DNA from 3 places in the Pseudoalteromonas sp. MM1 genome. Region 2 is predicted to be linked to each of the others. Evidence: predicted binding sites of a transcription regulator. Region 2 holds the regulator's gene; each other region holds the start of a gene.
What was found. The regulator FliA, encoded in region 2, starts transcription of late flagellar genes. The targets are predictions, from matches to a motif close to CTAAAGNTNNNNNNNNNNNNGCCGATA.

Region 1: the regulator FliA is predicted to act here: its motif matches at 3,916-3,942, upstream of QUE46_RS10445 (VC2046/SO_2500 family protein).
Region 3: the regulator FliA is predicted to act here: its motif matches at 4,272-4,298, upstream of QUE46_RS15110 (DUF5610 domain-containing protein).

Annotation. Positions count from the first base shown of each region.
Region 1 is NZ_AP027922.1:2,306,565-2,316,793, forward strand. Features, by position in the region: gene QUE46_RS10420 (NCS2 family permease) at 1-798, opposite strand, end outside; gene QUE46_RS10425 (sel1 repeat family protein) at 916-1,371, shown strand; gene QUE46_RS10430 (SulA-like leucine-rich domain-containing protein) at 1,611-2,045, shown strand; gene QUE46_RS10435 (YchJ family protein) at 2,088-2,567, shown strand; gene QUE46_RS10440 (DUF6172 family protein) at 2,862-3,164, opposite strand; gene QUE46_RS10445 (VC2046/SO_2500 family protein) at 3,354-3,881, opposite strand; tRNA gene QUE46_RS10450 (tRNA-Tyr) at 3,994-4,078, shown strand; tRNA gene QUE46_RS10455 (tRNA-Tyr) at 4,127-4,211, shown strand; gene QUE46_RS10460 (M48 family metallopeptidase) at 4,260-4,910, opposite strand; gene QUE46_RS10465 (MHYT domain-containing protein) at 5,220-8,552, shown strand; gene QUE46_RS10470 (two-component system response regulator) at 8,562-9,557, shown strand; gene QUE46_RS10475 (VOC family protein) at 9,554-9,982, opposite strand; gene QUE46_RS10480 (HD domain-containing protein) at 9,984-10,229, opposite strand, start outside.
Region 2 is NZ_AP027922.1:2,632,696-2,642,924, reverse strand. Features, by position in the region: gene fliR (flagellar biosynthetic protein FliR) at 1-756, shown strand, start outside; gene flhB (flagellar biosynthesis protein FlhB) at 765-1,898, shown strand; gene flhA (flagellar biosynthesis protein FlhA) at 2,096-4,207, shown strand; gene flhF (flagellar biosynthesis protein FlhF) at 4,230-5,705, shown strand; gene QUE46_RS12020 (MinD/ParA family protein) at 5,698-6,558, shown strand; gene QUE46_RS12015 (RNA polymerase sigma factor FliA) at 6,585-7,295, shown strand; gene cheY (chemotaxis response regulator CheY) at 7,337-7,720, shown strand; gene QUE46_RS12005 (protein phosphatase CheZ) at 7,736-8,503, shown strand; gene QUE46_RS12000 (chemotaxis protein CheA) at 8,519-10,229, shown strand, end outside.
Region 3 is NZ_AP027922.1:3,345,673-3,355,901, forward strand. Features, by position in the region: rRNA gene QUE46_RS15095 (16S ribosomal RNA) at 1-1,170, opposite strand, end outside; gene QUE46_RS15100 (RNA-binding protein) at 1,798-2,277, shown strand; gene murI (glutamate racemase) at 2,240-3,037, opposite strand; gene QUE46_RS15110 (DUF5610 domain-containing protein) at 3,103-4,242, opposite strand; gene trmA (tRNA (uridine(54)-C5)-methyltransferase TrmA) at 4,408-5,505, shown strand; gene QUE46_RS15120 (thiol:disulfide interchange protein DsbA/DsbL) at 5,572-6,210, opposite strand; gene QUE46_RS15125 (thiol:disulfide interchange protein DsbA/DsbL) at 6,229-6,852, opposite strand; gene QUE46_RS15130 (serine/threonine protein kinase) at 6,883-7,857, opposite strand; gene ccoG (cytochrome c oxidase accessory protein CcoG) at 7,904-9,334, opposite strand; gene QUE46_RS15140 (hypothetical protein) at 9,623-9,982, shown strand; gene QUE46_RS15145 (hypothetical protein) at 9,982-10,188, shown strand; gene QUE46_RS15150 (UPF0149 family protein) at 10,221-10,229, opposite strand, start outside.

The DNA of each region.
Region 1 (10,229 bases), 330 kb from region 2:
TGCTTTTTGAGTTACCGCAACCAAGGTCCCTGATGTATCAAATAAATCAACAAACAAAAACGCAAAAATTACACTCAGCATAGAAAGCTCAAAGGCCGCAGCAAAATCAAGTTGCATGAACGTAGGTAAAATAGATGGTGGCATTGAAATTACGCCGTGGTATTTAACTAAGCCGAGGCTTAATGCAATGCCTGTTACTAACAAAATGCTAATAAGTACGCCGCTTTTTATATCACGATAAAGCAAAGCTGCAATCACAAAAAAGCTCAAAATAGCGAGTAAAGGACCTGCCGATGTAATATCACCAAGCTGTACTAATGTAGCTGGGCTTGAAACAATAATACCCGCATTTTTAAGTGCAATTAACGCTAAAAACGCACCAATACCAGTGGCAATAGCCTGCTTTAAAACTAGCGGTATAGCATTAATTATCCACTCTCTAACCTTAAACAAACTTAATATTAAAAATATACAACCAGACATAAATACCGCACCTAATGCCGCTTGCCAGCTATAACCCATACCCAGTACAACACCATAAGTAAAAAATGCGTTTAAACCCATGCCCGGCGCAAGTGCTAAAGGGTAATTAGCCCAAAGCCCCATAATAAAACAGCCAATTGCCGCTGCAATACAGGTAGCAACAAATGCAGCACCTTGATCCATACCTGCTTCAGCAAGCATTGCAGGGTTTACAAATACAATGTAAACCATAGTAATGAAAGTAGTGATTCCAGCAATGCTTTCGCGTCGCACAGTGGAGTTATTTTCGCGGAGTTTAAATAGAGCTTCGAGCATAATAGACTTGTGATAATAAAAAGTGACGTGATTTTACCATAAAATTAAGTATAAACAGGACATTTTACCTTGCTATATACTAAACTGTTGACGTAGAAACTATAAAAAAGAAAGTATATGAATAACACTCAGCCTAGCGGACAAGACTTAGAGCAGCAATTAAACAATATTTTAGATTTTGTAACACAGCCTACAAACCACAGTGCTGACGACAATAGTGATGTAAGTGAACAAACAACACTTAACAAAGCGCTGTATTATTTAAAGCATAACCAAGCACCGTTGGCAGCTAAGTGGATGCGCCTTACCGCAATGGCCGGAAATCATCGCGCCCAGTTTTATTTAGGGTTATTTTTTGTCAAAGGCCAAGGCGTACCAAAAAGTGTATTTCACGCTGCAGCATGGCTAAGTTTAGCCAGCAGCCAAGGCTATGAACCGGCAACCGCTGCATTAGATGATTTAAGAAAATATATCGATACCAAACGCTTTAAAGACGCTCAATGCTATGCAGCCAGTTTGTATGAGCAAATCCACCAAATTCAATTTGCCCGCTTAGTTCCAAAAAATGACTAACTACTGTATAGCTAACAGCTAAGTACTGTATAGCGCTGCTACACTTTATACAGTACTGCAAACACCCTCAGCTTTCATTCACACGCCAAAAACATAAATATCTGTTTTTAAAGTGTTATTTTTAATTTTAATTTTTTAAAACCATTAACTGTATAAAAAATAGCAAAAAACGCTTGCACACAACAACTGTATAAACTACTGTATACATGTACTGTATATAAACCCAGTGAGTGAGACCTATGCTACAGCCAATTACCGTAAGAACTGTTAAAAGCTACCAACAACATGATGAAAGTGAGTCGGTAAACTTAATAAAAGTAGAAGATGAAATTTCTGCTACGTTTGAGATGCTAAAAGTGTTGCACCAATACAATAGCTCTAACGCGTGGACCTTACTAATTGCGCCCGACCATGTGCCTAGTAAAGCCTTGTTAGATAGTTGCTCTATAGATACCAGCAAACTGCTTGTAATAAGACAAAAGCATTTAGTAAATTTAGAGTATGTGCTTAACTCAGCACTTCATAATGGTAATTTTGCAGCCATTATTACGTGGACCGATATAGTAAGTGAGCAGCAACTTGTTAACTTATCGCTTAATTTAAACAAAAGAAGCGCTAAGCTATTTTGCTTTACTAAAAAAACCAGCACTACAGCAATATCACTTACTCAATAAGCTTGGTAAAATACATTTTTAATCTATGTTAATTAGTATTTTATGAGTGTAACCAGTACCAGCGCTTGCTTATGCAACAGTCAGCTTAATTATGGCGACTGTTGCCAACCTTATCATCTTGATATAAAAACCCCAGAAACACCTGAGCAACTAATGCGTTCGCGCTTTAGTGCTTATGCATTAAAAAATGCATCTTATGTATTTAAAACTTACGCCAAAGAAAAACAAGCACAAAACCCAGTAAATGAAATTGCTGACTTTGCCAATAGCTGCCGCTTTGTAAAATTAGTTGTGCGCGATACGCAGCAAAGTGATGAGCGAGGTTATGTTGCCTTTAACGCATATTATTTTTACCAAAACTTATATTGTGAGCTAGATGAGAAATCAGACTTTATAAAAGAAGACGGTGAATGGCGATATTTAGAGGGTATTATTAATCCGGTCGCCGATATAAAAGTTGCCAGAAACGATCCCTGTCCATGCGCAAGCGGTAAAAAATATAAAAAGTGTCACAGTGTATAAAGTAAGCTAAACACTTAGAAAAAAAATAGCGTCTTATTTAATACCATTAATCCGCTTAATGAAGTGACCTATTTTGAGGATGGAAAAACGTGTTGATAGCTAGGCAAAAAATTGCTCTTAAGTTATTATAAATGAGAATTTTTTAACGCTGATAGCCCACATGTAGCCTCTCAAAATGATTAAGCATTATTGCTAAATGCTATAAGCGCTACTTTATATCACTAAATATATTAATAACTGCCATAAACAAAAAATGGACCATTTAGGTCCATTTTCTACAATATTGCTATTGGTTTATTCATCATCATCTAAATCGTACGATTCACGCTGCGCAGGTCTAGCTAAAATCTCAACATAGAATGAAGTAAGCGCCTGCTTTTCGATTTCGCTGATCTTGTTGTTAATTTCAGCTACGTGAACAACTTCTGCATCATCGGCACTTGTGCCAAACTTACAGTCAAATGCCCAGTAATCAGCTTCAACAGGTAGCGTTTTATTGCGCTCTCTTTTCAAATATTTTTTCACTTCATGCTTTGCAGCATCAACCATACGAGGGTATTTGATTTTCTCGTGATTTAGCGTGAATGTTTTCTTCATTACGTTCCTAATTACCTTGATTTAATGATAATGGCACTCAAGTCATACCATTTGCAGCCATTATAGCAATTGCATTTAATTTGTGGATGCTTTTTTTAAACAAAAAAGGAATTGTTCTATTTTATTGCATAACCGATTATTAAATATAAGGTGTTTTAAGCTTTTAAAACGCACGAGTGTTAAATTATTTTATGCGTTAGCAACAAGCAATGGCTTATGTATAGCCTCATTAGTTAAATCGTCATAAAATGCGGCGGCGTCCATTTGTGGACTTGCAAGCGCGGTGTGCGTGTCATTTAAGCGCCTGCGTACTGATGGTTCACAATTCTCGATTACCGTTAAAGGGATATGTAACTTGTCATCTCTAATCGCTAGTGGCTCAGGGTTTAAGCAGTGACTTAATTTTATTGCTTTCATACCTGCTTGTTCGCCTTGTTGAACAATCACAGACGCGTGCTCTTGCCCTATGCTCATATCAAATTTTTCGGGGGCTAATAATTGCTTTGGCCCAGCACCAAAGCGCTTCCTTAACTGTTCTTCGTCTACATAAGCACTATGCGTTTCACTTTTTGGTAAGTGAAATTGACTAAAATCCAGCGCATCGTGCGATAGCATCGCTAATAAAAGTGAAAATTCGCCTCTGCGATTTTCATGCACACTTTTATTTAGCCTGGTCTTTAGTTGACTCTCTGTGATTAACAAATCATCGATTTGCATAGTCTTTAGCCGATAATGATAACTGGTAGATATTTATCGGCTTTATTTCAAATTTCTTTAGCTTTTTTCTTTACTTAAATACGCAGTTTGCTATTATCAGCGCCGTTGCATTGGAGGGGTTCCCGAGCGGCCAAAGGGATCAGACTGTAAATCTGACGGCTCAGCCTTCGCTGGTTCGAATCCAGCTCCCTCCACCACTTTTCTTACCGCAAAGTTAAGTGGGGCCAAATGTGACAAAATAGTGTGGAGGGGTTCCCGAGCGGCCAAAGGGATCAGACTGTAAATCTGACGGCTCAGCCTTCGCTGGTTCGAATCCAGCTCCCTCCACCACTTCTTATTTTCTATATCTTCTTCGCTTCTATCTAAATCATTTTCAGACTAATTATCAAATACCCACTGTAATGTTGCTCCGTGGTTTTTAAGCCATGCGGATGCAGATTTATAATCGGGATAAAATTTAGCTACGCGCTTCCAAAAAGCGTTGCTGTGGTTTAAATGCTTTAAATGAGCCAATTCGTGCACAATAACATAATCAATTATATGCTGAGGTGCCCCAACAAGGTTAAGGCTAAAGGTTAGCTCTCGTCGAGAATTACAACTTCCCCACTTACGTTTATAATTTCCAATCGTCAATTTAGTCGGTAATGCTTCTGACATCTGTTGGCAATAATAAGCCAAGCGCATTTCAATGTAGTTTGTTAGCGTTTCTTCAAGAGCAAGGCAAAGTAGCTGCTTGCGTTTATCAAGCTGTTTGGTTACTCGATTAGAAGTGTAAATAGTAAACACGCTATCGGATTGCTGAACATGCGAGCGTGCCCCTTTAGCAAAAGTAATAGTATATGGCTTAGCAAAAACCATTATTTGCTGGTTTTTAAACGGGTGTTGTTGATTATCAATAGCGTTAAGTTGTTTATGTAATTGCGCAGTTACCCACTCTTTTTTACTAAACAGCCATTGTTCTATTTGTAGTTTTGGGACGTGTGTAGGTGCATAAACAGTAACTAGTTTTTTGCTTACTTTTATTGCCACTGTTTTACGCCTAGTGCTGCGCTTTAACTGATACTCAAACAAGGTGTATGCTCTAAATATAAATAAAAGCCTATTATAAAGCCTTATTTAATCAATGCAGTTATTTACAGATAAATAAATGGGCTCAGTATTTTTTATTGTATTCATTAACTCAAAATAACGCCTTATTAATAAAGCGTGCTGCATATGTTAATATTTTAAAAAGAAAAGGTAACTTCACAGATTTATAGTATAAATAATTAGATTAACAGTTTATTTATATAATAAATCTATTAAACTAGTTCAATAAAGATACTAATTAGAGTCATTATGCTCTCCGCATTTTTTATAACCGACCAAGATCCGAGCCTCATTATAAATGGTGCATACAACCCTATACTGGTTAGCTTATCGGTTATTACCGCTATTTTTGCTGCCTTTTTTACCGTATGGTTAATTGATGTAGCAAAACAAACACAGTTCGAAAGCTATAAACGCTTAGCCAATGTAACCGGTGCCACAGTTTTATCGGCCGGTATCTGGAGCATGCATTTTATAGGTATGTTGGCTTTTTCGTTATGTACAGACATTAGCTATGATCCGCTCATAACCCTCTTATCTTTTTTACCTGCATTTATTGCATGTCAATATGCCTTTTCGATTTTAGTAAAATCGCAAGGCTCGTTCAAACACCTTTTTATTTGCTCTATTTTACTCGGCGCAGGTATTGGTACAATGCACTACAGCGGCATGGCAGCAATGCAACTAGCCCCGTTATTACGTTACGACCCTGCTATGTTTGCTTTATCAATTGTGGTCGCTGTTGGTTTATCGTTTATAGCGCTTTTTACGCGTTATCATTTAACACGTTTACTCCCTAATTTATCACAGATACAAGCTCGCGTTATTACCGCTGTCATATTAGGAACTGCGGTGGCAGGCATGCACTACATGGGGATGGCCGCTACCCGCTTTGTTGCAACCTCACCGCTTTTACCCGATTACCAAAAATCAACCACTGAGCTTGCTTTTGTCGCCATAGCGGTAGCTACTGCAACAGTTGCTATAACCTGTGTTATTGCAGTTATAAATGGCATGGTTAGATACCGCCTACTGCTTGAAGAAAAATCGGCTGATGAATCTCGACTAAATGCTATTTTAGGCACTGCTATTGATGGCATTGTGACTATAGATCACACCGGTATAATTTTGAGTTTTAATGATGCTGCTAGCAAAATTTTTGGGTGGCGGGAAAGCGATGTTCAGGGTCAAAATGTAAAAATGCTCATGGCTGATGAAATCGCTCGTCACCACGATGGGTATTTGTCTAACGCCAAAAATGTAGACCTAGGTAAAGTAATCGGTATAAATAGAGATGTGTCAGCCAAACACAAAGATGGCCACCTCTTCCCTATTCGCTTAGGCATTGGAGAGGTTAATCAACCCGACCACATGCCATTATATGTTGGTTTTATTACCGATTTAACCGAGCAACGCGCTATGCAACAAAGTCTTATTGAAAAAGAGCAAAAGTACCGCTCTTTAATGGACAATATGCCAGGCGCTGCTTTTCGTTGTAAGTACGATAAAAACTGGAGCATGTTATTTATCAGCCCTATAGTGGCTGAGCTAACCGGCTACACACCAGAAGAGTTCACAGAAAGCTGCATTGAATTTAATGATCTTATTTTAAAAACAGATCAGCCAACGGTTAACGAAGCTGTAGCGCAAGCTTTGACCTCGAGTTTAAAGTACTCGGTAGAATACCGTATTCGCCACCGTAACGGTAAAGTTGTTTGGGTATTAGATAAAGGCAGTCTTACCTGTGATAAAGACAATGACCCTCAATGGATAGACGGGGTATTAGTAGATATTACAGAGCAAAAAGAATACGAAGACAAGCTAGAGCAAGCTAAATTACAAGCTGAAGAAGCAGCGCACGCAAAACAAGCGTTTATGGCTAATATGAGCCATGAGATCCGTACGCCAATGAATTCTATAATCGGTTTTAGCGACCTACTGATGGATACACCGTTAAACCAAGAACAGCAAAAACACTTAGTTACTGTAAATAATGCAGCACGTTCATTATTAAGACTCCTTAACGAAGTGCTTGATACCGCAAAGCTCGAGCGCGGAAAGCTAACTATTGAACCAGTCCACTTTAGTTTGAAGCAAGTACTCGACAGCATTATTTCGACATTTTGGCTCGAAGCAAAAAAGAAAGACCTACGTTTAAAATTAAACATTAAAGACTCTGTTGCCACAACCTACTATGGTGACCCAGATAGGTTAAGGCAAATTTTAACTAACCTCATCGGTAACGCGATTAAATTTACCGAGCAAGGTTCGGTTGAGCTAACTGTAAGCACAACGCAAACCGATCAACTCTTTTTTGAAGTGCAAGATACAGGTATAGGTATTGCTAAAGACCGCGTTAAAGCTATATTTCAGCCGTTTGTTCAGGCCGATGGCACCACTACTCGTCGCTTTGGCGGTACAGGCCTGGGAACAACCATTAGTAAACAATTAGTAGAGCTGATGGGCGGCACTATAAACCTAGTCAGTGAAGAAAACAAAGGCACCTGCTTTTATTTCTCTTTACCTCTTAAACAAGGCGATGCAGAAAAAATAGATCATTTCGATGGACTGCACACTCAATTACCATCGCTAAGGGTACTTGTGGTGGACGATATTGAGCAAAACACTGAGCTGCTCTCGTTATTACTTTCTAAAGATCAACATTTGGTAAGCAAAGCAAGCAACGGTTTAGAGGCTATTGCAATATTCGAGAAGCAAGATTTTGATGTAATTCTAATGGATATTCACATGCCTGAGTGTGATGGCATAGAAGCAACCACAAAAATTAGAGCCATAGAAAAGCAAAGGCAGCTTAAATTTACCCCCATTATTGCACTAACGGCCAGCGTCCTACAACAGGATAAACTTACAGCTAAACGTGCTGGCATGAATGGCTTTGCTAATAAGCCTATAGATATAAACCAGCTTAACCAAGAAATTGCGCAGGTGCTTGGCTTAGGTATTGCTAAAGATATGGTTATTAGCCAATCAGACCCTGAGGCTAAACACATCGACTTTGAAAAAGGTGTGATGCTTTGGGGTAATAAATGCAAGCAGTTAACCGAAATTGCCAAATTTATAAGTGACAGCAATAGGCGATTTGATATTTTATTTAATAATAAGTTATCTGAGATTAAAGACGCCAACAGCCTAATACATACCCTTAAGGGGGTCGCCGGTAATTTAGGCCTAACAACATTAATGTCTTTATTAGCCAACTTAGAGCACGAACAAACATCTGAACAATCTACAACGTTAGTAACACAAATAAAAGACGAGTTAGAGACAATAACCCAATTAATATCAGGCGATGAATGTGCACCAATCACGCGTGTTGAGAGTGAAGATACAGAGCAAAAAAGCTCGCTAAGCGCGGCTGAATTAAAGTCACTATGTGAAACGTTGCACCATGAAGCGCAAAGCGCCGAGCTCAACGATGATTTACTTGCGCAGCTTGAAAATAACGCCCCTGCACACTTACAAACTCAAATAAATGAGGTTGTAAACGCGTTTGATGAATTTGACTTTGATCAGGCGCAACATGTGCTAAACGATTTAATTAAAGAGTTTACCCAAGAATGAGAATAGTGAATGGATTTTAGCAACGACAAACCACGTATATTAATCGTTGACGATGAACCTGCGAACTTAAAAGTTATGCGAGAAGTATTAGGTAATCAATACCGTATGTCTTTTGCTAAATCGGGAGATGCAGCACTTACACTGCTTGAAAAAGAACAGCCTAAACTTATTTTACTCGATATCATGATGCCCGATATGAATGGCTTTGAGGTATGCGAAATAGTTAAAAGTACACCCGCTCTTTCGCATATCCCAATTATTTTTGTAACGGCTCTGGGCGATGAAAGCGATGAGTTTAAGGGGTTTGAACTTGGCGCTGTTGATTACATAACTAAACCTATTAGCCCTGCGATTGTGCGCGCCCGAGTTAAAACACATTTGTCGCTTGTGCAGGCCGAGCAATTAAAGCAAGCCCATGTTGATTTAGTACATCGCTTAGGTCGCGCTGCAGAGTACAAAGACACAGACACTGGCGAGCACATTGCTAGGATGAGCCAATACAGTAAATTATTAGCATTAGAGTTTGGTATGGATCAACACCAAGCCGAGCTACTTCGCCAAGCAGCCCCCATGCACGATGTAGGTAAAATAGGTATTCCTGATGCTATTTTATTAAAGCCTGGGCGATTAACCTCTGAAGAATTTGACCACATGAAACAGCACGCGGTTATTGGTGCACAAATTTTAGCAAATTCTTCATCTCCGCTATTACAACTTGCCCATAAATTAGCTATAGAGCACCACGAAAAGTGGGATGGCAGTGGCTACCCTCATGGTTTAAAAGGCGAACAAATATCGGTTGAAGGGCGTATTGTAGCTATTGCTGATGTATTTGATGCCCTTACCTCAAAACGCCCGTATAAAGAGGCCTGGGGTGTAGAAGAAGCACTTGAGCATATGCAAGCACAAGCGGGTAAACACTTTGACCCCCATCTTATCAATTTATTTGTAAATAAGCTCGATGCTATAATCGCAATTAAAAATACATATCAAGAGCAAGACTAAGTATTGCGCTTGTGCGAGCCTTGTTTTACATCACCATATATCGCTTTTATGTGCGGGTAGTCACGAGAGGTTATTTCGTGGCTATTCCCACTGTTATCTTTAAAATAAAGTGAAAACGTAACACCGTGATCGGCCAGTACTGTTTTTATATTTAAGCCATTTAAATAATCAACCCAGCAAATAAACTGTGCGCCGGTGGCAGCAAACGCAATCCCTTTACTTCGACCTTGTGCTTCAAACAACGCTAAACGCGTTGTTTTTGCGGTATCTTCAAGTGTGAGTGGCCCTTTGCCATTTTCATCCCAAAAGGCAAGCTCTTCAACTACGCTAAAGCCTAGTACCCGCTTATACCATTTTAGCGCTTCTTGGATGTTTTCAACATTAAGGTGGCAATGATCAATACCCGATAATAAGGGAACACTCATTTTATTGACCAATTTCTGATTTTAACTGCTCTAAAAACGCATACATATACTCTGTACGCCGCTGTGCCTCGGCTTTAGCTGAAGGCGTATTCATGCTCTTGGCAATATGAAGCAATTTAATAAAAAAATGATCAAGAGTATAGGTTTTATCATCTGCTTCGCGGTTAACACAAAATGGGTCATCAGGGTTATACAGTAAGCGGTTAATAGAGCCCCCTACTTTCATACAGCGGCTAACACCTATTGC
Region 2 (10,229 bases):
ATTCAATGGTTAAGTGATTTTTTACTACCGCTTGTTCGCATTAGCTCTATGATCATGATTATGGCGGGCTTAGGCGCACAAAATGTGCCTACACGTATTAAAATGGGGTTAGCGGTAGTGGTCACGTTTTTAGTCGTGCCCGTGCTGCCTCCCGCAACATTTACTAATTTATTTTCTTTTGAAATGGTGTTGGTGGTTATTCAGCAAATGTTGATAGGTGTTGCGATAGGATTTGCCTCAACGCTTATGCTAAATACCTTTGTGCTTGCTGGGCAAATACTAGCAATGCAAACCGGTTTGGGCTTTGCCTCTGTGATTGACCCCTCAAATGGTGCAAGTGTGCCTGCAGTTGGCCAGTTTTATTTAATTTTAGCAACCTTGTTATTTTTTGTTTTTAATGGACATTTAATGATGATTCAAATGGTTGTTCACAGCTTTGAAGTACTGCCAATAAACGGCGATTGGTGGGCGGTTGACCATTACTGGGACATAGTAACGTGGGGCAGCTGGATGTTTACTACGGCACTGGTATTGGCTTTAGCTCCCCTTACTGCCATGCTCATCATTAATATTTCATTTGGTATTATGACTCGTGCAGCACCACAGTTAAATATTTTCTCAATAGGTTTTCCGTTTACATTAGTTGCCGGTTTAATGATTATTTGGGCCACCTTGGGAAATTTTGTCACCCAGTTTGAATTCCAGTGGTTAAAAATGATTGAGCTCATGTGTAGCCTTGTTGGCTGTACGGTGTAGGAGGGGCGATGGCTGAAGATTCAGGACAAGAAAAAACAGAAGAACCCACCTCCAAAAAGCTCGAAGATGCTAAAAAGAAAGGGCAAATAGCGCGCTCAAAAGAGCTAGGTACTATGTTTGTACTTATTTTTTCTGCCATTTCGTTATTGTTGTATGGCCCAGAAATAGGCAAAGGTTTGTACAACATTATGGGTAGGATGCTGTCTTTAAATCGCACTGAAGCTTACGACACCACTAAAATGTTTGCGGTGTGGAGTGAGGTGGCCAGTGCGCTGCTGTTTCCTATGGCAATGTTTGTTTTAATTATTGTTATTGCGGCATTTATTGGTAATACTTTACTCGGTGGCTTTAATTTTAGTTGGGAAGCTGCAGCACCTAAGCCTAGTAAAATGTCGCCAATGAAAGGCTTTAAACGCATGTTTGGCCCTCAAGCCGCGATAGAGCTGGTAAAATCCATATTAAAGTTTGCGCTGGTGGCTATTTTTGCGGTGTTTTTGATTCAAACTTTTTTTGATGAAATTTTACATTTAAGTATTGAAAGTGCACCGAGTAATATAATTCATGCCCTTGAAATACTCTCATGGATGTTTTTAGGCTTATCGTGCACTTTAGTGATTATTGCCGCAATAGATGCCCCTTATCAAAGTTATAACCACAACAAACAACTTAAAATGACCATGCAGGAGATCAAAGATGAGTACAAAAACTCAGAAGGTGATCCGCAAATTAAAGCACGTATTAGGCAAACGCAAAGGCAAATGTCGCAGCGAAGAATGATGCAAGATGTCCCCGATGCCGACGTAATTGTAACCAACCCTACTCACTACTCTGTAGCGCTAAAATACGATACTGAGCGTGCAGGTGCGCCTATTGTACTTGCCAAAGGGATAGATGAAATGGCTATGCAGATTCGTAAAATAGCCAAAGGCAACGAAGTACCGATTGTAGAATCCCCAATGCTTACAAGGGCGCTTTACCATACCGCTGAAGTAGGCCAGCAAATACCTGATCAATTATTTACTGCGGTAGCACAAGTTTTAGCTTATGTGTTTCAGCTCAAACGGTTCAAAAAGGGCAGAGGTAAACGCCCAATACCTCTAAAATCTAAACTACCTATTCCGGATGATTTTAAATACGATTAGGTTAGGCTAACCACACTTTACAAGTTCGCCTTGCTTAAAACCCTACACGCTACAGCAAATTTGTTCCTTAAAACTCCTCGTTTTGCTTTAATCTGCTTTAAATTTTACATCAATGCTCAATGAATCTATTACTGAGGCTACACTTGGAATAGTTATTGCAATTTCAAGCTAGTGTCAATTTATTGAATTGTAGAGTTATGGATTTTAAAGCGGTATTACAACAACTTAACAAAGATAAAAAAGAGTATGCCAAAGGCGTAGGCACACCATTATTAGTGCTTGCAGCGCTGGGTATGGTTATCTTACCGTTGCCGCCATTTCTTCTAGATATATTATTTTCATTTAATATTGCCCTTGCCTTAGTTGTTTTACTGGTGACTGTTTACACCATGAAACCGCTCGAATTTGGCATGTTTCCCGCAGTATTGTTAATCGCTACGATTATGCGTTTAGCTCTCAATGTTGCCAGTACGCGAGTGGTGCTCCTTGAGGGTCACAACGGGGGCGATGCAGCAGGTAAAGTAATTGAAGCATTTGGTTCAGTCGTTATTGGCGGAAACTATGCGGTAGGTTTAGTGGTGTTTTTGATCCTGATCATCATAAACTTTGTTGTAATTACCAAAGGTGCTGGGCGTATTTCAGAAGTATCGGCACGTTTCACATTAGACGCTATGCCGGGTAAACAAATGGCGATAGATGCCGACTTAAACGCGGGCTTTATTAGTGCAGAGCAAGCACGTGAACGCCGTAGCGAAGTAACCCGAGAAGCTGACTTTTATGGCTCTATGGATGGGGCGAGTAAGTTTGTAAAAGGCGATGCTATTGCTGGTATCGTGATATTAATTATTAATATTGTTGGTGGCTTATTTGTAGGCATGATCCAACATGATTTAAGTTTTAGCCGTGCCATGGAAGTTTATACTTTACTTACCATAGGTGACGGCCTTGTTGCGCAGCTTCCTTCTTTACTGCTTTCTATTGGTACTGCTATTGTTGTTACCCGCCAAAACGAATCGCACAACATGGGTGAGCAATTTAAAACCCAATTAGGTAACGAAAAATCATTATTTATTGCCTCAGGTATTTTGATCATTATGGGTTTAGTCCCGGGTATGCCTCACATTGCTTTTTTAAGTTTAGGGGCATTACTTGGCTACTTAGCTTACTTTACGCAACAGCAAAAGCTAAAAGCCGCCGCTTTAGCAGAGCAAGAAGCGCAAAGCGGTGCAACTCCGGGAACTGGTGTTGCAAACAAGCAAGAACAAAAAGAGTTAGGTTGGGACGATGTACAACAAATAGATGTAATAGGTTTAGAAGTAGGTTACAGGTTGATCCCTCTGGTTGATCAATCTCAAGGTGGTGAGCTGCTTAATCGTATTAAAGGGGTGCGTAAAAAGCTATCGCAGGAACTTGGCTTTTTGGTGCCACCTGTGCATATACGCGATAACTTAGAATTAGACCCAAATGCGTATCGTATTACCATGATGGGTGTTTCAAGTGGCGAAGGCGAGCTTAAACATGGCGATGAACTGGCCATCAACCCAGGGCAAGTGTTTGGTCCTATTAAAGGGGTTGAAACCAAAGACCCAGCGTTTGGTTTGGATGCAGTATGGATAAAGCCTGATCAAAAAGATGAAGCACAATCACTCGGCTATACCGTAGTTGACTCAGCCACTGTAGTAGCCACTCACATTAGCCAATTACTAACGAACAGTGCTGCATTATTGCTAGGCCATGAGGAGGTTCAAAACCTACTTGATATGCTAGCTAAAAGCCACCCACGTTTAGTTGAAGGGTTAGTACCAGAAGTATTACCACTGACTACTGTTGTAAAAGTGCTGCAAAATTTATTAAACGAAGGCGTAGCTATTCGCGATATGCGCTCTATTGTTCAAACCCTTGTAGAGTACGGTCCACGGAGCCAAGATGCGGATGTATTAACAGCTGCAGTGCGTATCTCCCTGCGTCGATTAATTGTTCAAGACGCTGTGGGAATGTCATCAGAAATTCCTGTCATAACCTTGGCGCCTGAGTTGGAACAGATGTTGCATCAGTCATTACAAAATGCAGGCGACGAAGGTGCCGGAATAGAACCAAGTCTTGCTGAGCGACTTCAAACATCATTAAACGAAGCGCATCAAAATCAAGAAATGGCTGGCGAACCTTCAATATTGCTAACGTCAGGAATGTTACGCACTGTGTTATCTCGTTTTGTTAAGTACACCATACCGGGTTTAAGGGTGATGTCTTACCAAGAGGTACCAGATGAAAGACAGATCAAGATTGTCAGCTCAGTAGGCCAACAATAAAGATTTTAACAGGGGTTGAACCATGAAGATTAAACGTTTTTTTGCCAAAGATATGCGCACCGCACTGAGAGAAGTTAAAGATGAGTTAGGTGTGGATGCCGTTATTATGTCGAACAAAAAACTCGCTAATGGTGTAGAAATAGTTGCCGCAGTCGATTACGACAAAGCAGCCCCTAAAGCCGCAGCGCAACCACAGGCAGCGCCAGCTCCGCAAAGAGCTGTGCAGCAAAACACTCATAACTTTATAAAGCCAGAGCCAAAGCGTGCACAACCTGAGCCACAAGCGGCTGTTGCCGACAGCTTACAAGCTTTACTAGAGCGCCAGTCGCCACGCCCTCGCTCTCCTGAGCTTGCTTCTATGTTTTCGCAATCAGGTATTGATACGTCTGAGCATTATCAAGAGCCAGCACAGCCACGTACGACTAATATGTTTGCCCGCGAAGATGAAGCACCAAAACGCATGCAAACCCAAGCAGATAGCTTAGGCTTCGATGACTTAGACCGCGATTTTGACGAGTTAGATGCACCTATTGCTCCGCGTCCCCAAGCACAAAATAAAGAAAGTGTTGAAATGAGCGCAATGCGGGATGAAATGAACGCAATTCGCCAGTTACTAGAGCACCAAGTATCGGGTTTAATGCAGCAAGATATGGCCCGTCGTGACCCAACACGTGCATGCATGATTGATCGGTTAGTTGGCATGGGGATAGATAAAGACGTTGCAGAGCAAATGGCGTGTTTTATCCCTGATGACGTATCGCGCCAGCAAGGTTGGAAAGCATTATTACAAATGGTTGAAGATCAAATGCAGACCACCAATAATGAAATTCTTCGCCAAGGTGGTGTGTACGCGCTTGTAGGGCCTACTGGTGTAGGTAAAACAACCACAGTTGCTAAACTTGCAGCATTAGGGGCACAAAAATATGGCGCCGATAAAGTCGCCCTAATAACGACTGATACTTACAGAATAGGTGCTTACGAGCAGCTTGCTACATATGGCCGTATTATTGGTTGTGGTGTTAAACAAGTAAAAGATGCCAATGAATTAGCTCAAGTTTTATATCATTTACGCAATAAGCGTCTAGTATTAATTGATACAGCGGGTATGAGCCAGCGTGATCTTCGCCTTACCGAGCAATTAAATACGTTAATGCGCAACCAACGAGTAGATATACGTAGTTATTTAGTATTAAGTGCCACAGCACAAATAAATGTTTTGCAAGAAACCGTAAGACATTTTAAAAAGGTTCAGCTAAGCGGTTGTATTTTCACTAAGTTAGATGAATCATTAAGTTTAGGTGAGATTATTAGTATAGCGATTCAAAATCGTCTTCCAATAGGGTATCTTACTAATGGTCAGCGTGTACCAGAAGATATTCGCGTTGCAAATGCTGAAAAACTAGTAAAAAAAGCTGAGCAATTGTATTTAAAAAGAGCAAAAGCACAACATTCAAGGCACCAAGCAGTGGCGCCAAGCACAGTAGGGATGTATGATTAACACAGTATTAGATCAAGCAAGCGGCCTGCGCAAAATGAGTCAAAACAATAACAACGGCGTAAAAGTTATCGCTGTCACCGGCGGTAAAGGCGGAGTGGGTAAAACCAATGTCTCTTTAAATACTGCTATTGCTTTAGGGCAGCAGGGTAACCGTGTATTAGTATTAGATGCCGATTTAGGCCTAGCTAATTGTGATGTAATGCTAGGACTACGTGTTGAAAAAAACTTGTCTCATGTCCTTTCAGGCGAGTGCGAACTTGACGAGATTTTAGTTGAAGGCCCAGGCGGTATTAAAATCGTGCCTGCTACATCAGGCTCGCAAAGCATGGTGGAACTAACACCTTCTGAGCATGCTGGATTAATTCGTGCCTTTAGTGAGCTTAATACCGAATTTGATATTTTAATTGTGGATACCGCCGCTGGTATTTCTGACATGGTGCTGAGTTTTTCTCGTGCAGCGCAAGATGTCATGGTGGTGGTGTGTGACGAGCCGACCTCAATTACTGATGCCTACGCGCTTATTAAAGTACTTAGCCGCGAACACGGCGTTTATAAATTTAAAATTGTTGCAAACATGGTGCGCAGTATGCGCGAGGGCCAAGAGCTTTTTGCAAAGCTGTCTAAAGTAACAGACCGTTTTTTAGATGTGTCTATGGAGCTTGTTGCGACTATTCCATATGATGAAAATATGCGTAAATCTACGCGTAAACAAAAAGTCATTGTCGATCTTTTCCCTAATTCACCAGCAGCAGTCGCGTTTAAAACATTAGCGACAAAAGCAGTAAAATGGCCTATACCTAATCAACCTTCAGGACATTTAGAGTTTTTCATTGAGAAGCTAGTAAACGGCTGATTATGACAACATCGGTGAAAAGAGCTATGGGATATCAATCAACACAAAATTTAAATGTGATTGTTGAAAAGCACGCGTCGCTTGTCAAAAAAGTGGCGTGTCACTTAATAGCTCGTCTTCCTCCTAGCGTTCAGCTTGATGACTTAATCCAATCAGGAATGATTGGCCTTATTGAGGCCTCAAAAAACTTTGATGCTAGTAAAGGGGCAAGCTTTGAAACGTTTGCTGGTATTCGTATTCGCGGCGCTATGCTTGATGAAATGCGTAGAGGAGATTGGGCACCCCGTTCGGTACACCGTAAAAGCCGATTAGTCGCAGAAACCATTACAGAATTAGAAAATAGTTTAAATAGAGAACCAAAAGATACTGAAGTAGCTGAAAAACTTGATATTTCGCTAGAAGAATACCATCATATTTTAAATGATGTTAATTCCAGTAAAGTACTAGGCATTGAAGACCTTGGGGTAGATGAAGATGTTATTAGCCCTGCAGGCCAAGATTTAGCGCTAGACAAACCATTTAATAATGTTAAAAATGAACGGTTTAATAATTCATTGTTAGAGGCAATAAAGTCTTTACCAGAGCGAGATGCAATGGTGCTTTCTTTGTATTACAACGATGAAATGAATTTAAAAGAAATTGGGCATATACTCGATGTAAGTGAATCGCGTGTAAGTCAGATACATGGTCAGGCGATGATTAAGCTCAAAGCAAAAATCAATGACTGGATAAACTAGTAGTAAGTAAATTATAGGTTAAGACCTCACCGGAGGATGTTTTGGATAAAAACATGAAAATTCTTGTTGTTGATGATTTCTCTACAATGAGACGTATTATAAAAAATCTGTTGCGTGACCTAGGGTTCACGAATGTTCAAGAAGCTGACGATGGTTCTACAGCATTACCTATGTTGCAAAATCAGGTTTTTGACTTTGTTGTAACCGATTGGAACATGCCAGGTATGCAGGGTATTGACTTGCTAAGAGCCATTAGAGCTGACGAAAAATTAAAACATATTCCGGTTTTAATGGTGACGGCAGAAGCTAAAAAAGAACAAATAATAGCGGCAGCGCAAGCAGGTGTTAATGGTTACATTGTTAAGCCATTTACTGCAGGTACTTTGAAAACTAAATTAGAAAAAGTGTTTGAACGCTTAGGTTAATGAGAGGAGAGGCTTATGTCAGCACCAGCTGCGCCTCAAATTACTTTAGAACAAGCTCGTCAGCTCGTCGTTTATTTAGAAAATGGTGAGCAAGATAAAGCTGATCAATTAATTTTAGATACTGCCTCTCAAGAGCAATCGCAGCTTTTTGCTGAAGTAGGTAAGTTAACGCGCCAATTACACGAAGCTCTCAAAAGCTTTGAACTTGATACGCGCTTAACCGATTTAACCACCGATGCAATTCCTGATGCGAAAAAGCGCTTAAACTATGTCATGGAAATGACAGAAAATGCTGCTAATAAGACAATGGATGCGGTAGAAGCAAGCCTCCCTATTGCACAGCAGCTAGCAGATGAAATTGCACAGATTAAGCCTACTTGGGATAGGCTTATGAACCGTGAAATAGAGCTTGGCGAATTTAAAACTTTATGCCACAGCATCGACAAGTTTATGAATAGCTCTCATCATAAAACCGATGAGTTGCAAACTTTAATGACCAATGTACTCATGGCGCAAGATTTTCAAGATTTGACCGGCCAGGTTATCCGCCGAGTAATTGAGTTAGTCAGAGAAGTTGAAGAAAGTTTAATCCACCTTTTAACAGCATTTGCTGCTCAAGATGACAGCAATGTTGAAAGTAAAGAACAACAAGAATCAGAAGAATTGGTTGCCGCACAAACATTAGCAGGTCCTGAAGGCCCTATTATTGATAAAGAGTCGCGAAATGACGTTGTATCTGACCAAGACGAAGTCGATGACCTATTATCAAGTTTGGGCTTCTAAGAGGAGAGTAACTGCATGAGCTTTGAAGTCGATGAAGATATTTTACAAGACTTTCTTGTAGAGGCCGGAGAAATCCTAGAGCTTTTATCTGAACAGTTAGTTGAGCTAGAAAATAATCCAGAAGATACTGAGTTATTAAACGCTATTTTTAGGGGCTTTCATACCGTAAAAGGGGGGGCAGGCTTTTTAGCTATGACTGAGCTTGTTGATGCCTGTCATGGTGCTGAAAACGTATTTGATCTCTTACGTCAAGGGGTTAGAACTGTTAATTCAGAACTGATGGATGTGATTTTACAAGCACTAGATACCATTAATGAAATGTTTGCTACTATTCAAAACCGCGAACAACCAGACCCAGCAGATCCTCAGTTATTAGAAACCCTTCACAAACTTGGCCAGCCACCTACGGATGATGAGCTTACTGAAACAGCCCCTGAGGTTGTTCAGCAAGAAGCTGCGGCACCTGTTAGCGCAACTGATGAAGAAGACCCATTTGCATTTGATGAATTATTTGATGTAGCAGGTTCAAGCCCATCAGCAGATACCACGCAAATTGATGAAATTACAGAAGATGAATTTGAAAGCTTATTAGATGAGCTACATGGTAAAGGCCAAAGCCCAGTATCGCAACCAAGTGCAAGTGCAGAGCCTGATTCAAGTTCAGATATTACCGATGATGAATTTGACAGCTTATTAGATGAATTACATGGTGTGGGTAGTTTTGGCCCTGTTGCGACAGATACCTCAAGCAATGAGCCCGAAATTAAACACACAGCACCTGCGGCCGTTACAAATGATAGCGGTGATGATGAAATCAGCGATGATGAATTTGAAGCCCTGCTTGATGAACTGCATGGCAAAGGCGGTGCACCAGAATCAAAAGAAGCTGAGGCACCTGCACCACAGCCTCCTAAGGCTGCTCCTCCTGTAGCACAAACACCAGCAAAACCTACGCCAGCACCTGCTGCTAAGCAAGCACCTGTGGCAAAAGCGGCTGCCCCTACTCCTAAAGTGGTTGAAAAGCCAGCGAGCAGCGCGGCACCTAAAAAAGCCACGCCTCCGCCTGCTGAAACCACGGTACGGGTTGATACAAAACGTCTAGATCAAATAATGAATATGGTTGGCGAGCTGGTATTAGTGCGAAATAGGTTAGTCAGTTTAGCGACCAATACAGATAGTGAAGCAATGGGTAAGGCGATATCAAATCTCGATGTGGTCACTGCAGATATTCAAGGCGCAGTAATGCAAACGCGAATGCAGCCTATCAAAAAAGTATTTGGGCGTTTTCCTCGCGTAGTACGTGATTTAGCACGTAGTTTAAATAAAGAAATTAACTTACAGCTTGTAGGTGAAGAAACCGATTTAGACAAAAACTTAGTTGAGGCACTGGCCGATCCGTTAGTGCATTTAGTACGAAATTCAGTTGACCACGGTATTGAAATGCCCGCAGCGCGTGAAGCTGCGGGTAAACCCAGAACAGGTAATGTGACTTTATCGGCCTCGCAAGAAGGCGACCATATTTTGTTAACCATTAAAGACGATGGTGCAGGTATGGATGCTGAGAAACTGAAAAAAATAGCGATTAGTAAAGGCGTTATTGATCACGATCAGGCAAGTCGCTTATCAGACACTGAAGCGTATAACTTAATATTCGCACCTGGCTTTTCGACCAAAGAAGAAATATCTGACATTTCTGGCCGTGGCGTAGGTATGGATGTAGTAAAAA
Region 3 (10,229 bases), 710 kb from region 2:
CCTCCGGTTTATCACCGGCAGTCTCCTTAGAGTTCTCAGCATTACCTGCTAGCAACTAAGGATAGGGGTTGCGCTCGTTGCGGGACTTAACCCAACATCTCACAACACGAGCTGACGACAGCCATGCAGCACCTGTATCAGAGTTCCCGAAGGCACCAAACCATCTCTGGTAAGTTCTCTGTATGTCAAGTGTAGGTAAGGTTCTTCGCGTTGCATCGAATTAAACCACATGCTCCACCGCTTGTGCGGGCCCCCGTCAATTCATTTGAGTTTTAACCTTGCGGCCGTACTCCCCAGGCGGTCTACTTAATGCGTTAGCTTTGAAAAACAGAACCGAGGTTCCGAGCTTCTAGTAGACATCGTTTACGGCGTGGACTACCAGGGTATCTAATCCTGTTTGCTCCCCACGCTTTCGTACATGAGCGTCAGTGTTGACCCAGGTGGCTGCCTTCGCCATCGGTATTCCTTCAGATCTCTACGCATTTCACCGCTACACCTGAAATTCTACCACCCTCTATCACACTCTAGTTTGCCAGTTCGAAATGCAGTTCCCAGGTTGAGCCCGGGGCTTTCACATCTCGCTTAACAAACCGCCTGCGTACGCTTTACGCCCAGTAATTCCGATTAACGCTCGCACCCTCCGTATTACCGCGGCTGCTGGCACGGAGTTAGCCGGTGCTTCTTCTGTCAGTAACGTCACAGCTAGCAGGTATTAACTACTAACCTTTCCTCCTGACTGAAAGTGCTTTACAACCCGAAGGCCTTCTTCACACACGCGGCATGGCTGCATCAGGCTTTCGCCCATTGTGCAATATTCCCCACTGCTGCCTCCCGTAGGAGTCTGGGCCGTGTCTCAGTCCCAGTGTGGCTGATCATCCTCTCAAACCAGCTAGGGATCGTCGCCTTGGTGAGCCATTACCTCACCAACTAGCTAATCCCACTTGGGCCAATCTAAAGGCGAGAGCCGAAGCCCCCTTTGGTCCGTAGACATTATGCGGTATTAGCAGTCGTTTCCAACTGTTGTCCCCCACCTCAAGGCATGTTCCCAAGCATTACTCACCCGTCCGCCGCTCGTCATCTTCTAGCAAGCTAGAAATGTTACCGCTCGACTTGCATGTGTTAGGCCTGCCGCCAGCGTTCAATCTGAGCCATGATCAAACTCTTCAATTAAAAAGTTTTTTGTCTTTCGACAGCTCAATGAATTCTGAATTTATTTAATATCTTTCGATATTGAATTGACTGTGCTGCAATTCCTACCGGAGTAGTTATTGCTGTTGGTCACTCAGTTTCAATTGAGACTCTAAATTTGTTTGCCTCACTTAGTAAACTAAGCTTGGCTGTTAGAACTCAATCTGTACGAGTGCCCACACAGATGATTGCTTTATATTGTTAAAGAACGTTGCGACGTTGTCGCTAGGGATGCGTATAATACATCCTTTATTTTTCGAGTCAATACTTAATTTTAAACTTTCTTTTTAGAATATTTAAAACCGAAGTTTTACTTAACTCTCTGAGCAGCTCCTGCCTCGCTATGCGTTGGCGTTCCCCGTCTCAGTGGGGTCGCATTATAGGGAGATCCGAAAACAGATCAACCCTTTTTTTAGATCTTTTTACTGTTCGAACAAAAATAGAGCAAAACAGCGTAAAACTAGCTAAATAACTGGCTAAGATGATGCTTTTTTATACTGGTTTTTATTATTTAATATAAATTTCATTGCTATGTTCGTTTAAGACGTTAAGATAGCAAGTTCACAATGTTAAATTAATGTTTATTTCCTGTTTATTGGTAGATCTAAAATGAAATTACCCGATCAAAAATCTTTTATCTTCTCTGTTATTCTTGCTGTAGTTGGTTTTGTTATTGTTGAGTTTGCTTTAGGCAGCTTAGCTTTAAGCCCAGCATTGCTATTTGGTGCTGGTTTATTAATTGGTGGGGTTGCTATTGCTGCAATGTCATCGGAAGGTGGTGAAGAAGCTGAAGTAAAAACAAAAACACTTTATGTTGGTAATCTTCCTTATCGTGCAAATGAAGGCGTAGTTCGTGCTTTGTTTGAAGAACAAGGTAAAGTTTTCAACGTGCGCCTATTAAAGGATAAAAATACTGGCAAACGTCGTGGCTTTGGTTTTGTTGAAATGGCACAAGCAGATGCAGACAATGCAATTGCTAAGTTAAACGATAGTGAGTTCCAACAGCGTACTTTAAAAGTACGTGAGGCAAAACAAAAACAAGAAGATGATTCTAGCTCTTTACGCACTGGGACGGATCAATCAGTGTAACGTGCTTTATAGCTAGCTTATTACTCAAAACATCAGCCGTTGCATAATATTGCAGCGGCTTTTTTTGGTCTGTAAATTTATTTCCAAAGTTATGCTGCTCTAGTAGGTAGCTTACTCTGCTGGCAATGGCCGCGCCTGAATCGAGTAATTGCACTGAATTATTAAAGTACGCTTGTATGGCATTGCTAAGAATTGGAAAATGTGTGCAACCTAGTACAAGTACATCTATATCTGAGTTTATGCCCAAACGTGTTAGCTCTTTGTGCAGTTTGAGTGTATCTAGCTGCTGAGTGAAAAATAACTGCTCAGCCAATGCCACCAGTTCAACACTGCTATATAAACTCACTGTTACGTTGCTGGCATGCTCTTTTATTAATGTATGAGTATAGGGACTTGCAACTGTGGCCGGGGTTGCCAATAAGCCGATGTGCTTTGTGCGAGTTACCTCAGCAGCAGGCTTTATTGCAGGCACCACGCCGACAATAGGTATTGATGTAATTTTGCGTACTTCACTTAAGGCTGATGTAGAGGCTGTATTGCAGGCTATAACAATAAGATCGACTTTAAGCGCGTTTTGCTCAATAAAATAAATGAGTGAGCACAAACGGCCTATAATAGTTTGCTGGGTTTGCGCGCCATAAGGGAGTAACGCATTATCCATAAAGTAGCTGTACTGTGCATCTGGAATACGCTTTTGAATATGCTCAAGCACGGTGGTGCCACCTATACCTGAATCAAATACCATTATGTGGGCTGACAAACTTTGGTTCCTACTGTTTATTAAGAACGGCAGTTTGCCATGAGGTATTTATAAAAGAAAGCAGTTTAGCTTTGCTCAGACTTTAGCGCGGCGAGTGCATCGCCCGCTGAATTTAATTGATTTAGGTTTTCGAACATTGCCTGGGTATAATCAACTAGCTGATCGACCGCTGCTTGATCTTGGTTTAGCCACTCTATAATACCGGCAAGCTGATCTTGTAGGCCTAGTTGCGATGCTTTATCGAATGCATTTTTTAGGTCGTCATTAAAAGGCGCGATCGCATCGGCTACCTCTTTTGTTGGGTTTGGTTGATATTGCTCATAACTTTTAACGGTAGCGACTGTTTTCGTTTGGCGAAGATCCATTGAAAATGCCACTAGTTGCTCACTGCCTAAGCTCAGCTCTTGTGCTTTTTCAAATGCTTCATCCAAATCACCACTAAAAAATGTTTTACTTACTCCTTGTAGCTCTTCCATCATGGCATTAATAGCATCTTGCTCTTGTTCATTTAAATCACCATTAACCGACATTGAGAAAGACAGCTCTCGAGATTGCGACGATGAGCTGGCAAATGATTCGCTGTTATTACTTTGTTGATACCCGCTCGCTGTTTGCGACTCATATGCATCAGCAAAGCTAATACTGACTTCATCACCTTCGGCTGTTGTAAACTTATATTCAGCATTACTACTCATACTTACATATTGTGCTTGGCTTACGCTTACACTGGCCGGTTGTGGGTTAAATAGGGTTTGCTCAAACTCATCAAGCCCCTCAAAAATGCCTTCTTTTGACTTGTCGATGCCCTCTTGCATTTCTTCGTTAAATACACCGGTGCCTTTTAGTTCATCAACCGCTTCGTCTATACCGGTTTGAACCCCAGTGCGCGCATCGTCTAACATGTTTTTTAATTTATCGTCATCAGCACCATTGGCTTTAGCTTTATTAACTGCGCCAGATACAAAGTCGAGTACATTTTTTACTATTTCATCAAAATCGAATAAAGGTTTATCGGCTTGTTTTTGCTCAACAGGTAAACCTAGTTGCTCTGCCATTTTGTCGCCAAGCACTTTTGCAGCAAGTTCTCTGCCTCGCTGTAATGAAGTTTCTTGCGGAGATTGGATTGTTGGCTGCTGTAGCGCCTCTTTATTATTAAATTTGTTTACGTTGTTGTTTGGCGTATAGCCATAATTACCGATTTTCATGATCCACCTCCGTTACGTACTTAGCTTATTATCGGCTAATAGTGACAAAACTAAAGTGCATGTTTAAAAAAACAGCAACTTTATTATCAGCAAAACTAGACAAATACTGCTCGCTCCCTACAATAGCGCCGATAAATAGATCTCATAGATAAGGTAGTAGCATTAATGGCAGTGATTAAAATAGATACCACACAGTACGATACGCAGCTAAATGAAAAAGAGCAGCGTATTACGTCGCAATTTAAGCGATTTGGTGTGCAACAATTAGAGGTATTTAGCTCAGAGCCAATTAACTACCGCCAACGTGCTGAATTTAGAGTATGGCACGATGGGGATGATCTATTTCATATTATGTTTGATCAAGCAACAAAAGAAAAAATTCGCGTTGACACTTTTGACCCTGCTGCGCCATTAGTTGGTGAAGTGATGCAGGTGATGATTGATAATTTAAAGTCGTGTGAAGTATTACGTCGTAAGCTGTTTCAAATTGACTATTTATCGTCATTAAGCGGTGAGATTTTAGTAAGCTTGCTTTATCACAAGCCACTTGATGATCAGTGGCTAACTGAAATTAAAGCCCTTAAAGAAAAACTAAGCAGTAAATACAAAATTGATTTTATTGGCCGAGCGCGCAAGCAAAAAGAAGTGCTAGGCGATGACTTTGTCACAGAGCGTTTAACAGTAAATGGCCAAGAGCTTATTTACCAACAAGTTGAAAATAGCTTTACTCAGCCAAATGCGAAAGTAAATATTAAAATGCTTGAGTGGGCGCAAGACCTATGCAAACCACTTAATAACGATTTACTAGAGCTTTACTGTGGTAATGGTAATTTCTCTATTGCATTGGCGGGTTCATTTAATCGCGTATTAGCTACTGAAATATCTAAGTCTTCTGTGCATTCAGCGCAATACAACATTGCTAAAAATAAAGTAGATAACTTAGATATAATTCGCATGTCGAGTGAAGAGTTTACCCAGGCAATGAATGGTGAACGTACCTTTTCGCGCTTAGAGGGGATAGATTTAAAAAGTTACGATTGCCAAACTATTTTGGTCGACCCACCGCGCGCAGGTATGGATACCCTTACGTGTGACTTAGTGGCTAACTACGAGAACATTATTTATATATCGTGCAACCCAAACACGCTTGAGCGCGATTTAGATCATTTGACGCGCACCCATAACGTTAAGCGTTTTGCGATATTTGATCAGTTCCCATATACGCATCACATTGAATCGGGTGTTTTCTTACAAAGAAAATAGTGAGTTAAATTTAAATCACTTCCATAAAAAAAGCTCCCTCAGGAGCTTTTTTTGTTTTAACAAATCTTACTTGTTCGCTAAATAGTTAATTAATTTACTAATATCTTCTGGCGCGGTAATACCCGACTCTCGGCCTAGGTTTAATTTGTATTTACCATTTACGATAAAGGTTGGTACGCCACGTAGCGCGCCTTTTTCTTTAAAGTAATTTTGGTCACGTTTCATTTTAGAGCTTAATGTACGTACCGAGAAGCTTTTGTATAGTTTATCAAACTTATCGCCATCAACACCCTGCGCTACAAATACATCTTTTACATCTGCAAGCTCGTTAAATTTAGCGCGCTTTGTGTGAATGTGGTTAAAAATAGCCGCAACAATTTTATCTTTTTGTGGAAGCACTTCCGCGGTTGCTAACGCTTGGCTCATCATTTGTTGGTTTTCTGGATCGCGAACACCGACAAAATCAACATGGCTCTTTTTAAATTTAACGTCTTTGTCTAGCTTTGGCTTAAACTCACCAATTAATGCTTCCATGTTATTACAAGCTGGGCAATAAAATGAGAAAAACTCTTTAACTTCTGGCTTTTTAGTCGCGCGTTCTGCCACTACATCGTAATGCACGCCTTCTTCATACGTTGCTGCAAAACTAGTTGCTGCCATTGGTAGTAGTAATGCAAGTAAACCTGCTTTAACTAATTTGATCATTGTTATTGTTCTCCGAGATTAAAGTGTTAGTAAAAAAGCAACTAACTCATTCAGTTCTTGCTGGTTATTAATAGTATTCATGTTTATTTTATATTTATCATTTACGATAAAGGTAGGTACACCAGTTAGCGCACCTAATTTTGAATATTTGTTTTGTTTATCTTGCATTGCACGCTCAGCAGAAATAATTGGCATGCTGGCAATGTCTTGATCAAACGTTGCACTATCAATACCGTTAACTTCAAGTAACTTTTTTACGTCTTTGATTTGCGTTAAAGGTGCGCGCTGTACATGAATACTTTTAAAGATTTGATCGCTGATACTTTGTGCTTGACCGTGCTTTTTACCGATTAAGTAGGCGTAGCTTAAGTTGCTTTGCGCCTGTGGTGATACGCCACCTAAAAAGTTAACGTGATTTTTTATAAATTCAGTACCCTCGGGCAGGCTTTTTTCAATTGCTTTTGCAACAGGCTCAAATTTAAAACAATGCGGACAGTAAAATGAGAAAAACTCGGTTACTTGTGGCTCTGCGCTTTTTTCTACATCAATAACAGTGTACTGGTTATCGGCTTCAAACTGTGCAGCAAGGGCTGCAAATGGTAAACATAAAAGTAGTAGGCTCAGTTTCAATTTTTTAAGCATTGGTATCTCGTGTACTTTTTAAATAAAATTTTATGGCAATAACTTCAGCGGGGCTTCTTGCAGTGCAGCAAGTTGCTCTTTAAGTGCTAAAATCTGTTGCTCCCAGTATTTGTCTTCAGCAAACCATGAAAAGTTCCGTACGAACGCCGGATCGCTCCATCGCTTGGCTACCCAACCCATATAATGAATAATACGCATTGCACGAAGCGGTTCAATTAATTTGAGTTGAGTGTGGTCAAAATCACAAAACTCTTCATACGCATTTACAAGGGTGTCTAACTGTAACAGCTGTGTTTGACGATCGCCACTGAGCATCATCCATAAATCTTGAATGGCCGGCCCTTGGCGAGCATCATCTAAATCAACAAACATAAGTGCTTCGCCTGCCCACAAAATGTTACCAGCGTGGCAATCACCATGTAAGCGTATCGTTTGCACATTTTTATACTGTGCTTGCGTTTGCTCAATAACCAAGTCCAATATGGTATAAAAAGCAGTGCTGATCCCCATAGGTACCAAATTACTTTTTTGCAGATGAACTTTAGCTGTATGCAAATATTCTTCGCAGCTAAACGTAGGCCTGTGCTCAAATGCTTTGCTTTTAGCTACCTGATGCATACGGCCAATTAAACGCCCCATTACATCAAGCTGATCTAGGTTATCCACTTCAAATAACCGTCCACCCACACTAGGAAACAACACAAAAACGTAGCCCTGGTGTTCAAATAAGCTTTGTCCGTTGTGCTTAATGGGTGCAACAACGGGTACTTCAGCTTCGGCAAGCTCGAAAGCAAAGTCATGCTCTTCTTGTATTTGCGCTTTGCTCCAGCGCTCTGGTCGGTAAAACTTAACAACGTAGCGCAGGCCATCTTCCGCCTTAAATTGGTAGACTCTGTTTTCGTAGCTATTAAGTGCTAATAAACCTGACTCTGCATATATACCAACGCTTTCTATTGCATCGAGAATTAAGTCGGGCGTTAAATCTTCAAAACTAAATTTACTCATGGGCTTCTTAATGTAAAAAGCGGGTTACCCCGCTTTTGTTAGTATTTTATCGCGCTTTAAAAAAGTTACTCGGTTGCGATATGTTTTCATCGGGGTCATTAACCGGTGAAAGTACAAAGTTAAACTCCGTCATTGGCGCTTTTAAATCATACGGGTCCATCACAAGTGACAATGGCACATTATGCGATTGCCCAGCTTGTACTGTAAATGTTTGCTTGCCAATGTACTTAAAGTTTTCAAGGCCTTGAACATCAATATTAAAGGTTTGCTCGTACTGCGCCTTGTTGATTACTTTTAATGTATAGGTGTTTTCTACCAAGCCATTAAAGTCAACACGATACAATTGGTTACGGTCTCGTATTATGTCAAAGTCCATAGGCTTTCTAAATGCAATGTTAGCCACCAGCGCACTGGTAAGCACCACCAGTATGACCGTGTAACCTATGATTTTAGCTCGCAGTGGGTTGGTTTTATTTTCAGGTGTTTCGAGATTACGCTCTGTAGTATAAGAAATAAGACCTCGCGGGTAATCCATTTTATCCATTACACCATCGCAGGCATCAATACATGCGCCACAATTTATACACTCAGCTTGCAAACCATTGCGAATATCTATTCCTGTAGGGCAAACCTGCACACACAAGTTACAGTCTATACAATCGCCCATTTCTAAATCTTCGTGGGCAATTTTACGCGAACGTGGGCCTCGGCTTTCGCCGCGTTTTTCATCGTACGTTACGGTGTAAGTGTCTTTATCAAACATAGCTGATTGAAAACGTGAATAGGGACAAATGTGTAAACACATAATTTCACGCATCCACCCTGCGTTAGCGTAAGTACACGCTGCAAAGAAAATAATACTTACCAGCGCGTAACCACCTACATTAAAAGTAACAAAGTCAGGGAGTAATTCACGGATAGGCGTAAAGTATCCAACAAACGAAATCGCCGTATATAAGGCAAATAAAACCCAACTAGTGTGCTTTGCTGTTTTTCGCCAAAACTTATCTAAGTCCATCGGGCGTTGATCTAGCTTTTTACGCTGATTAGCTGTGCCTTCAAACTTTTCTTCAAACCAAATAAATATAAAGGTCCATACAGTTTGCGGGCAGGTATAGCCACACCATACTCGGCCATAAAAGGTAGTGACCAAAAATAGTGCAAACGCTGCCAACATAAATATAAAGGCTAATATAGTGAAATCTTGCGGCCACAGCGTTAGCCCAAAAATATTGTACTTTTGGCCAACTAAGTCAAATAACACAGCTTGCTGGCCATTAAAATTTATCCAAGGCAAAAGCATAAAAGCAAGCATGCCTAAAAAGCCTATACGTTGTCTAAGTAACTGATGAAGCCCTTTTACTGCACGAACATATATTCGGTTACGTGGATTAAACCTATCGTCTTGACGGCTTAAATCCGGTTGTTGGATTTTAACCTCTGCAGGTATATTTTTTACTTTAATTTGCTTGTCCATCGAAGTTCCTCAACGCCGCTTGGAAATAAAAACGTAGCAATGTGTGCGTATTCTATACTGTAACTGTAGTTCGTTAATGGTAAGTGTGATTAGTTTATATAATCAGCTATTTGAATACTTTCAGATATTTCAGAAATATCTAACTGCTGCTGGCCATTATAACAATACAGACTAAAATTACAGGTATAGATTGCTAATAATTTATTCATCTCAGTTACTTGCTTTTAAAATGCAGTTTATTACACTGCTTGCTAAAATTACCTCATTAAGATCAAGGTTTACGCATTCATGAAAAAATTTATTATATTGGTCATTTTGATCCTTGCGTTTTTTACTATTGATCACCCGTTAGTTAAAGAGCCCCGCGAAAAGCTATTAGGTGAAGGTGTGGGTTTTTTAAGTGATGCGAGCAAAATAAACCGTAGCCCTGCGGCCAACATGGCTAAAAACCGTATCAGCAGTGCGTTAAAGCTCTCTGAGTCTGAGCAAGAATATATTGAAAAAACCTTTACCACTGATGATTCAGTGCAGTTATTTCATTTACGTTATTGCCGCGAGCGCGACCTAAATTTATATTTTTACGAGCAACGTTTAAATACAGTGTGTAAAATTGTATCGGATGCATTAGAACAAAAGAGAGCTAAGTAGTGGATTTTTCGCAATTAAACAAAAAATCGAGTGACTCTTTTCATAAACAGCGCACAATACTTAAAAAGCTATCGCAAGGTAAAACCTTGCATTGTGAGCAGTGCGGCGAGGTGTTAACACTCGATTTAGCCACCAGCGAGCCGGGCAAAGGCGCTGTTAAGTGTAAAAAAGGCTGCACTGATATTATTTTAGAACTGGGCGCTTAATTACCCTAAGCGCCGTTTAATACATCTAAAGGCTACTCTTC